DNA from 3 places in the Streptomyces sp. NPDC016677 genome. Region 3 is predicted to be linked to each of the others. Evidence: riboswitches for the same ligand, from Rfam matches in the RefSeq annotation. Region 3 holds a riboswitch; each other region holds the start of a gene.

Region 1 (3,263 bases), on a different contig from region 3:
GGATCGCCACCCTTCACCGGCGTGGTGATGGCACTCTGGCGACCAAGCACAGTCCGGGACCGTACTCGAACCATCCGCTCCGTGTGGGGCTGCGGTCCCGTCGGAAGGGACGACGTCGCCATGGCAGACCACCTGGAAGCATCCGTCACTCTGCCGAGCGATCCCGCCTCGGTGTCCGCCGCCCGGACCTACGTCGTCGGCACGCTCGCGGAGTGGGGACTGTCCGCCGGCACGGAAGTGTCCGACACCATCCGGCTCATCGTCTCGGAGCTGGCGACCAACGTCGTGCAACACACCCTGGGACAGTCGCCCACCTTCACGGTGGACCTGGCGCTCGACCGTGACGAGCACCTGCGCATCGGTGTCACCGACAGTCACCCGCGCTTCCCCAAGCGTCTGCCCGCGGCCGTCCAGCAGGACAACGGCCGCGGCATGGTCATCATCCGCTGCCTCGCCGCGGAATGCGGCGGGCGTCTGCGGGTCCGCCCCACCCGGGAGGGCGGCAAGACCGTCTCCGTCGAACTTCCCTGGACGCCCCCGGCCGAGCCGCTCCCGACGACGGTGCGGCGCGATCGGCGACGGTGACGGGGGTGGGGGCGCCGGACCACCCGCCGGGTCCGCGCCACACCTGAGGGCTCCCGTACGCCCGCGTACGGCTTCGTACGCCTCGCACGCACCCGTACGCCCCGTGTGCACCCGTACGCGTCCTTACGGCACCCATACTGGCCCGTATCGGACCCGTGAGGTCCCTGCGGCGTCCGTGGGGCCCGTATGCCCGGTACGGCGCCATACGGGACCCGTACGCCCGGTACGGCCCCTACGCCCCAGAGGGAGCGCGCCCCGCCCCGGCAGGGTGGGCGGCGCGCCCCCTCGGGCGGATCACTTCACCCGGCCGTACCAGACGCTCTTCGTCCAGATCTTCTGCAGCCGCACCACGTCACCCGTCTTCGGGGCGTGCCAGATCTTGCCCTTCCCGGCGTAGATGCCCACGTGGTAGACGCTGCGGCCGGAGTGGAAGAACACCAGGTCGCCGGCCTTGCGGCTGGAGGCGGAGACATGGCGGGTCCGGTTGTACTGCTGGGCCGCCGTGCGGGGCAGTTTCTTGCCGGCCTTCTTGAACGAGTACAGCGTCAGCCCTGAGCAGTCGAAGCGGGACGGTCCGGTGGCCCCGTACCGGTACGGGGCGCCCTTCTTGGAGGCCGCGATCTTCAGCGCCTTGGTCGCATGGGTCGCCGCGGCGGCCTCGGAGGCGATGCCGGGGACCACGATCGAGCCGCCCACGGCGGCGATGGTGAGGGCCGAGGCCGTACCGGCCCGGACCATGAGCGACGGGACACGATTGAGCGCAGTCATGCGCAACCCTTCGTCAGCCGCCTGTGAAGGATGACCTGTCGGATTCGGGCTGGCGAAGTTGCCCGGCCGCACGAGTGCGGCTTCACCCCAAGGGCTGCTCGGTTCCGGTCATGGCGTGACCGGGCCGGCGACCCGTCGTGCTCGGGTCCTCCACTCCTGCCGATCCACTCCTGTCGACCGGTCATCCGGGCGGCGGCAGGACTCGGCGTCCGCCCGGATCGCCCCGCCGCTGCGGCGGGGTCTTGTCGTCAGTCAGGGATCTTGACGCACCGAAGTGGGAAAATCCCAACGGAACGTGGAGTTTGTGTTGTTACTCACCACTCATCCGTTCGGGTGGACGGTGTCCCGTTCGGGCCACCCCCGCCGGGGCCGACGACCTTCCCACCAGCGGCGGAATGCCCATTTCGCCGACGAACCGGGCGCGTTGCGCAAGCCGGACGGTCCCCGAAAGGGACGTGAACCTCCACCGATGGGGGGTACGCCGTTCGGCCTGTTCCGGCTCCGATCGGCCCCGCGCGATACGAACCCGGAGCGGGCGCCGGAAACCGGCCTCGGCGCCCACGCGTCCGCTCGGGCCGCCCCCGCGTCCGCGTGAGCCCGTCCGCGCGCGCCGTCCGCGCGCCGTCCCTGCGTCCGCCCCCCGTCCGTCCCTCCCCGTCCGTTCACGCGCCCGTCCCCCCCGTCCGTTCACGCGCGGGCAAAGGGACGCCCAAGAAGTAGCCCCGGGCAACGAAAAGTGATCTTGGGCGGGTTAACGTGAGCGAAACCCGGTGCAACTAGCCTGCCGCTCCGGCCACCTGGGACGTCGCCCCGTGGCCGAGGCGACCGGACCCGGCACGGTCCGGAGCGAGGACTGTGAGGTGGGACGTGCGACTGACCCCGCATGAGCAAGAGCGGCTGCTGATCCACGTGGCGGCCGACGTCGCCGAGAAGCGCCGGGCGCGCGGCCTGAAGCTGAACCATCCCGAGGCCGTCGCCCTCATCACGTCGCACATCCTGGAGGGCGCGCGGGACGGCCGCAGCGTCGCCGAGCTGATGTCCTCGGGTCGCAAGCTGCTCACCCGGGACGACGTCATGGACGGCATCCCGGAGATGCTCCACGACGTGCAGGTCGAGGCGACCTTCCCGGACGGCACCAAGCTCGTCACCGTCCACGACCCGATCGTCTGAGGGGGAGCCGCGCCGTGATACCCGGAGAGATCCTGTTCGCCGACAGTCCGATCGTCTACAACGAGGGCCGCGAAACGACGCGGCTGACCGTCCTCAACGCCGCCGACCGTCCCGTCCAGGTCGGCTCGCACTACCACTTCGCCGAGGCCAACCCGGGACTGGAGTTCGACCGCGCCGCGGCCCGCGGCAAGCGGCTCGACATCGCCGCCGGCACGGCCGTACGCTTCGAGCCCGGCATCCCCGTCGAGGTCGAGCTCGTCCCCGTGGCCGGCGCCCGGATCGTGCCCGGACTGCGCGGGGAGACCGGGGGTGCCCTCGATGCCTGAGATCTCCCGCCCCGCCTACGCCGACCTGTTCGGCCCCACCACCGGCGACCGGATCCGCCTCGCCGACACGGACCTGCTGGTCGAGATCGAGGAGGACCGCTGCGGCGGCCCCGGACGCGCCGGCGAGGAGGCCGTGTTCGGCGGCGGCAAGGTGATCCGCGAGTCGATGGGCCAGTCCCGCGCCACCCGTGCCGACGGCACCCCCGACACCGTCGTCACGGGGGCCGTGATCATCGACCACTGGGGAATCGTCAAGGCCGACGTCGGCATCCGCGACGGCCGGATCACCGGCATCGGCAAGGCCGGCAACCCGGACACCATGGACGGTGTCCACCCCGGCCTCGTCATCGGCCCCGAGACCGAGATCGTCGCGGGCAACGGGCGGATCCTCACCGCCGGGGCCGTCGACGCCCA
Region 2 (3,263 bases), on a different contig from region 3:
GACGTACATCCAGGCGATCCGGTGCCGCAGCTGGGTCAGCGTCGAGGTCATCGCCGCGCTGCCGGCGGCCTGGGCGAGCGTCTCGTGGAACCAGCCGCCCAGCGAGCGCAGGTCGTCGCTGTTGCCCCGCCTGGCCCGCTCCTGGCCCAGCCGCACCAGGCCGCGCAGCACCTTCAGGTGGGCCTCGGTGCGCCGCTGGGCGGCCCGGGCCGCGCCGAGCGGCTCCAGGAGCAGCCGCATCTCCAGCAGGTCGGCGGCCTCCTGTTCGGTGGGTTCGGCCACGCACGCGCCCGCGTGCCGCCGCGTCACCACGAACCCCTCGGCCTCCAGGGTCCGCAGGGCCTCGCGCACGGGGACGCGGGAGACGCCGTAGCGGCGGGCGAGGAGTTCCTCGGTGAGCCGGCTGCCGCGCTCGTAGACACCGGCGACGATGTCGTCCCGGATCGCCGTGCACACCGAGTGCGCCGGAATACGCATGACCGACCTCCGCCTTAATCCCCGTGAAACGTCGACGATTGACGCGTGTTCAGTGACTCTATTGCAATGCGCCGCACTTTCCGAAGGGGAGCCGGTTTCCCCGGCTGTTTTTGGTCTGTTTTTGGTCAGCTTCAACGCCGAAAGCCCCGGCTCGGGGAGCCGGGGCTTTCGATGTCGCGGGGGGTCAGACGGTGACGCCGTGGGAGCGGAGGTAGGCCACGGGGTCGATGTCCGACCCGTACTCCGCGCTGGTGCGTGCCTCGAAGTGCAGGTGCGGTCCGGTGACGTTGCCGGTCGCCCCGGAGAGGGCGATCTGCTGACCGGGGGTGACCGTCTGGCCCACGGAGACGCCGATGGACGACAGGTGGCCGTACTGGGTGTACGTCCCGTCGTGCATCTTGATCACGACCTGGTAGCCGTACGCTCCGCCCCAGCCGGCCTCGACGACCGTGCCGGCGCCGACCGCGTGGACGGTGGTGCCGGAGGCGGCGTGGAAGTCGATGCCGGTGTGCGAGCCGGAAGACCAGAGGCTGCTGCCGGCCTGGTACGCGGTGGACACGTACGAGCCGCCGATGGGGGCCACGTAGGTGTTCAGGCGCTTGCGCTCGGCCTCGCGGGCGGCGCGCTCCTTGTCCTCGCGGGCCTGCTCGGCGGCCTCGGCGGCCCGTTCGCGGGCGGCCTGCTCGGCCTTCTCCCGGGCGGCGGCGTCCTCGGCGGCCTGCCGCTGGGCGGCGGCCTGGGCGTCGACCTCTTCGGCCACGGCGTCGCCGAGGGTGATGACGGGGGTGAGTCCGGTGTCCTCGGGGGACGGCTCGGCCGCGAGCGCGGGGGCCGCGAGGGTGCCGAGGACGCCGGTGGTGGTGAGGGTCGCGACGCCCGCCGCGCGGACGGTGGTGCGGTGTACCCGGCCGGGACGGCGGTGCTTCCCGGTGGCGCGTGTGAACGCCATGTAGAGGCTGGTCCTTTCCTTCCCTCTCGCCTACCGGGTTAGCTGACGGGTTCGGAGCAGGAAGGTCTCCTACGGACCCCCTCGCGGTACGCGCGGGCGTCCGATTCACCCCAGGGACTGCGGTGGGTCCCCGGCTCCCCTGGCTCGCGCCGTACGGGGACTCGGCGATGACTGTCCGGTGCCGCGGGTGCGGCGCACTGCCTGACGAACAGCCTCGGAGACGCTAAGCGGGCGCCCGTTCAAGACTCAAACGCAACAGGGTTTTTGTTGCTCATCCCACAGGGCAGACAGGCAACCTTCGCCCCAATGCGTCGAATTCAGGCAAAGGGCGACCCCGGTGACAGACCGGTCACCGGGGCCCTCACGCGCGCGTGGCGCGCCCCTCCGCCGTCTACTCGGCCGGTACGACGGTGACTTCGCCGATGCCCAGGGCCTCGACGGGCTCCTTGATCTGCGCCGCGTCACCCACCAGGACGGTCACCAGACGGTCCACCGGGAAGGCGTTGACGACCGCCGCGGTGGCCTCGACCGTGCCGGTCGCGGCGAGCCGCTGGTACAGCGTCGCCTGGTAGTCGTCGGGCAGGTACTGCTCGACCTGGTCGGCCAGTGTGCTCGCGACGGCCGCCGCGGTCTCGTACTTCAGCGGCGCCACGCCCACCAGGTTCTGCACGGCGACGTCGCGTTCGGCGTCGGTGAGCCCGCCCTCGGCGAGCGTGCGCAGCACCTTCCACAGGTCGTCGAGGGCCGGACCGGTGTTCGGCGTGTCGACGGAGCCGCTGATGGCGAGCATCGCGGCACCCGTGCCGTCGGGCGCGGACCGCAGGACCTGGCCGAAGGCCCGGACGCCGTAGGTGTAGCCCTTCTCCTCGCGCAGGACGCGGTCCAGGCGGGAGGTGAGGGTGCCGCCCAGGCAGTACGTGCCGAGCACCTGGGCGGGCCAGGCGCTGTCGTGCCGGTCGGGGCCGGTACGGCCGATCAGCAGCTGCGTCTGGACGGAACCGGGGCGGTCCACGATGACGACGCGGCCGGTGTCGTCGGCGGTCACCGGGGGCACGGGCCGCGGTTCGGCGGCCGAGCCCGTCCACGAGCCGAGGGTGTCGTCGAGCAGCGCGCCGAGGTCGACGCCGGTGAAGTCGCCGACGACCACGGCGGTGGCCGTGGCGGGACGGACGTGCTTCTCGTAGAAGGCGCGTACGGCCGCGGAGTCGATGCCGGCGACCGTCTCCTCGGTGCCCTGGCGCGGGCGGGACATCCGGGAGTCCGCCGGGAACAGCTCCTTGGAGAGCTCCTTGGCGGCCCGGCGCGAGGGGTTGGCCAGCTCGTGCGGGATCTCGTCGAGGCGGTTGCGCACCAGGCGTTCGACCTCGCTGTCGGCGAACGCGGGTGCCCGCAGGGCGTCGGCGACCAGGCCGAGCGCCTTGGCGAGGCGGGAGGCGGGCACTTCGAGGCTGAGGCGGACGCCGGGGTGGTCGGCGTGCGCGTCCAGGGTGGCGCCGCAGCGCTCCAGTTCGGCGGCGAACTCCTCGGCGGAGTGCTTGTCGGTGCCCTCGGAGAAGGCGCGGGCCATGATGGTGGCGACACCGTCGAGACCGGCCGGCTCGGCGTCCAGGGGCGCCCGCAGGAACAGCTCGACGGCGACGACCTGCTGGCCGGGGCGGTCGCAGCGCAGGACGGTGAGTCCGTTGCCGAGCGTGCCGCGCTCGGGGGCGGGGAAGGCCCAGGGCTTGGGCTCGCCCGCCTGCGGCCGGGGGTGGAAGTCCATGGTGGCGAGCTCGGTCACTTGGCCGCCTCCTCGTTCTCGTCGGTGGCGTCGTCGGCGTCGGCTGCGGGGGCGGTG
Region 3 (3,263 bases):
GAGACCGGCGTGGAGGAACTCCTGCGCTACGACGGTCCGGTGGAGCTGGCCACCTGGCGGTTCGCCACCCGGCCGCTCACCCTCGGCGGACAGGACATCGCCGTCGGCGACCCCGTCCTCGTCGTCCTCGCCGCCGCCGACCGCGACCCGGCGCGCTTCACGGACCCGGACACCCTGGACCTTTCCCGCCGCGACAGCCAGCACCTCGGTTACGGCCACGGCATCCACTACTGCCTCGGCGCCCCGTTGGCCCGCCTGGAGGGCCAGACCGCGCTCGCCACACTCCTGACCCGCCTGCCCGACCTGCGCCTCGCCGTCGATCCGGCCGAACTGCGCTGGCGCGGCGGCCTCATCATGAGGGGTCTGCGCACCCTGCCGGTGTCGTTCACCGCGGCTGAGTGAACGATCCGTCGCATCAGCAAAGGTGACGCGCCGTCACCACTGTGATCTCCATGTGATCTACACGGCATGAACTTGTGATGAGTGATCGTATGCCTATACGTTCACGGATCAGCGCGGCACCGAGCACCAACCGCCGTGCGGGCCCTGCTGTCTCGTGAAAGGTCTCCGCATGCTCTCCGGGAACGGCCGACACCGTCGCCCCCGCCAGGCCCCGGCCCTGGTCGTCGCTGCCGGAGTCACCGGCTCCGCCATCGCGATCCCGCTCCTCGGAGCCACCGGTGCCCACGCGGCCGACGGCGCGGCCTGGGACCGTGTCGCCGAGTGCGAGACCGGTGGCGCGTGGAGCCAGAACAACGGCAACGGTTATTACGGCGGCCTGCAGTTGTCCCAGGAGGACTGGGAGGCGTTCGGCGGCCTTGAGTACGCCACCACCGCCGACCGGGCCAGCCGCTCCCAGCAGATCCGTGTGGCCGAGAAGGTCCTGGCGGCCCAGGGCATCGCCGCCTGGCCGACCTGCGGACTGCTCGCCGGACTGGGCGGCGGCGCGTCGGATGACGACTCGTCGGACGATTCGTCCGGGTCGGCATCATCGGATGCGGAGTCGGATGGTTCATCCGGTTCGACCGATTCATCCGGCTCCTCGGGATCTGCCGACTCGTCCGGCGCGGCCGACACCACCGACCCGGCCGACACGGACGACGCTTCGGACGGCTCCGGCTCCGGCTCCGGCTCCGGCTCCGGCTCCTCGGCCTCCCCCTCGGACACCCCGTCCACCGACACTTCGGACGCCGGTGCTGGGGACACCGACACTTCAGACACCGGCGACGAATCGGCCGACTCCGACACATCACCCGAATCCGCCTCCCCTGTCGAGGAGCCGAGCGACGCGGCCACCACCAAGCGCGACACCGCGGACGCCTCCGGCGCCACCGGCAGCGCCGGCAACCTCGAACCGACCCCCGCCATTTCGAGCCTCACCAAGACCGGCGAGGACGACACGGCCGGCGGAACCGGCACCGGCAAGCACCGCGGCGGCAGCGCCGACGAGGAGACGGCGAAGGGCCGTTCGGAGTCGTCCTCGGGGCGGCACGCCTCGCGCGACGACAAGACGGCGCGCGAGACGGGCGACAGGACGGGCGACAAGACGGGCGACGAGGCGGGCGACGGGACGTACACCGTCCGCGCCGGCGACAGTCTGTGGGCCATCGCCGACTCCCTTGAGCTCGCCGGGGGATGGTCCTCCCTCTACGCCGCGAACAAGGACGCCGTCGGCACCGACCCCGACCACATCCTGCCCGGTCAGAAGCTTGCCGTTGGGGTCGAACCGGTCGAAAAGTGACGGCAGTTCGCGTCACGGTTAAGGGTGAATGTCCGTATTAAACGCCGTGAGAGATAGGTCTCAGAAGCCCTGATCGTCTTTGTAAATCCACCGGGAGCCTGTCTACGGTCATGACCGCTCGCCATCGCGGGCCCCGGCCGCCGCAACGCCGAATCCTGCCAGCGGCAGTCCGGGAACAGTCGTCGCGCAAGCGCCGAAGGCAGGAGCGGGGGACCCAAGGTAGGTCGCCGCACCGGGCAGTTGAGCCGGAGCGGCTAGGGGTGGAGCCGAGTCCCGTGAGGGACCCGGCCGGGCAACTCAACCGGCCCGAACCCGACAGCTCACCTCGCAGGCGTCGGTGAGGGGATCTTCCATGCTGTTCTCCAGCAAGGGCAAGCACCGTCGTCCGTCCAAGGCCACTCGCGCCATCGCCATCGCCGGCGTGACCGGTGCCGCCGTCGCCGCCCCGCTGATGGCGGCCGGCAACGCCTCCGCCGCCACCGAGTCGGAGTGGGACACCGTCGCCCAGTGCGAGTCCGGCGGCAACTGGTCCATCAACACCGGCAACGGCTACTACGGCGGCCTGCAGTTCTCCGCCTCCACGTGGGCGGCGTACGGCGGCACGCAGTACGCCTCCACCGCCGACCAGGCCAGCAAGGACCAGCAGATCCAGGTCGCCGAGAAGGTCCTCGCGGGCCAGGGCAAGGGTGCCTGGCCGAACTGCGGCACGGGCCTGTCGGGTGCCGGCGGCTACACCGGCTCCTCCGACAGCGGCCAGAGCAGCGGTTCCAGCAGCTCCAGCGGCTCCAGTGGCTCCACCGAGTCCCGTGAGACGCAGGAGCAGCCCGCCTCCCGCTCCCAGGAGCGCCCGGCCGCCGAGACCGGCACCACCCAGCAGGCCGAGAAGACCGTCACCACCCCGACCGGCAAGAAGGTCGAGAAGGGCGACGGCGAGTACAAGGTCGTCAAGGGCGACACCCTCAGCTCCATCGCCGAGGCGCACGACGTCGACGGCGGCTGGGCGAAGCTGTTCGAGCTGAACGACGACATCGTCGACGACGCCGACCTCATCTACCCGGGCCAGCAGCTGCACCTCAGCTGACGGCTCACAGGCCCCCGCCCCGGCGCGTGTTCCCCCGTACACGCCGGGGCGGGGCCATGTCCGGATCGCGGCAGTCTTTTGTTCCGTTCGGAAACAATTTACTCTCGGTTTGCCCAACGGGTGGGTGACCGGCTGGCCGATCGCCCCGGGCCGGTTAGGCTCGTCCCGCGGAGCCGCGCGTAAGCGCGCACCCGCGTCACACAGAAGCGTCACATTGAAGAAGGAGATGCTCGTGCCGTCCATCGACGTCGTCGTAGCCCGGGAAATCCTGGACTCCCGAGGCAACCCCACGGTCGAGGTCGAGGTCGGCCTCGACGACGGCAGCACGGGTCGTGCCGCCGTTCCGTCCGGTGCCTCCACCGGTGCCTTCGAGGCCATCGAGCTGCGTGACGGTGACTCGAACCGCTACCTGGGCAAGGGCGTGGAGAAGGCCGTCCTCGC

The links. A riboswitch is a leader RNA that binds a small molecule or an ion and turns the genes downstream of it on or off. The one in region 3 is predicted to bind cyclic di-AMP.
Region 1: it holds a riboswitch for cyclic di-AMP, as region 3 does, so the genes downstream of both, ACZ3IG_RS31945 (C40 family peptidase) here and ACZ3IG_RS18805 (transglycosylase family protein) in region 3, are expected to answer to the same signal.
Region 2: it holds a riboswitch for cyclic di-AMP, as region 3 does, so the genes downstream of both, ACZ3IG_RS13905 (M23 family metallopeptidase) here and ACZ3IG_RS18805 (transglycosylase family protein) in region 3, are expected to answer to the same signal.

What each region holds. Positions count from the first base shown of each region.
Region 1 covers NZ_JBVHEO010000018.1:104,063-107,325, forward strand. The annotation lists gene ACZ3IG_RS31940 (ATP-binding protein) at 121-585, shown strand; gene ACZ3IG_RS31945 (C40 family peptidase) at 880-1,353, opposite strand; cyclic di-AMP (ydaO/yuaA leader) riboswitch at 1,357-1,489, opposite strand; gene ACZ3IG_RS31950 (urease subunit gamma) at 2,221-2,523, shown strand; gene ACZ3IG_RS31955 (urease subunit beta) at 2,538-2,849, shown strand; gene ACZ3IG_RS31960 (urease subunit alpha) at 2,842-3,263, shown strand, end outside.
Region 2 covers NZ_JBVHEO010000004.1:111,535-114,797, reverse strand. The annotation lists gene ACZ3IG_RS13910 (GntR family transcriptional regulator) at 1-477, opposite strand, end outside; gene ACZ3IG_RS13905 (M23 family metallopeptidase) at 662-1,426, opposite strand; cyclic di-AMP (ydaO/yuaA leader) riboswitch at 1,439-1,603, opposite strand; gene ACZ3IG_RS13900 (M16 family metallopeptidase) at 1,818-3,206, opposite strand; gene ACZ3IG_RS13895 (M16 family metallopeptidase) at 3,203-3,263, opposite strand, start outside.
Region 3 covers NZ_JBVHEO010000006.1:95,140-98,402, reverse strand. The annotation lists gene ACZ3IG_RS18815 (cytochrome P450 family protein) at 1-402, shown strand, start outside; gene ACZ3IG_RS18810 (transglycosylase family protein) at 572-1,741, shown strand; cyclic di-AMP (ydaO/yuaA leader) riboswitch at 1,923-2,090, shown strand; gene ACZ3IG_RS18805 (transglycosylase family protein) at 2,094-2,822, shown strand; gene eno (phosphopyruvate hydratase) at 3,055-3,263, shown strand, end outside.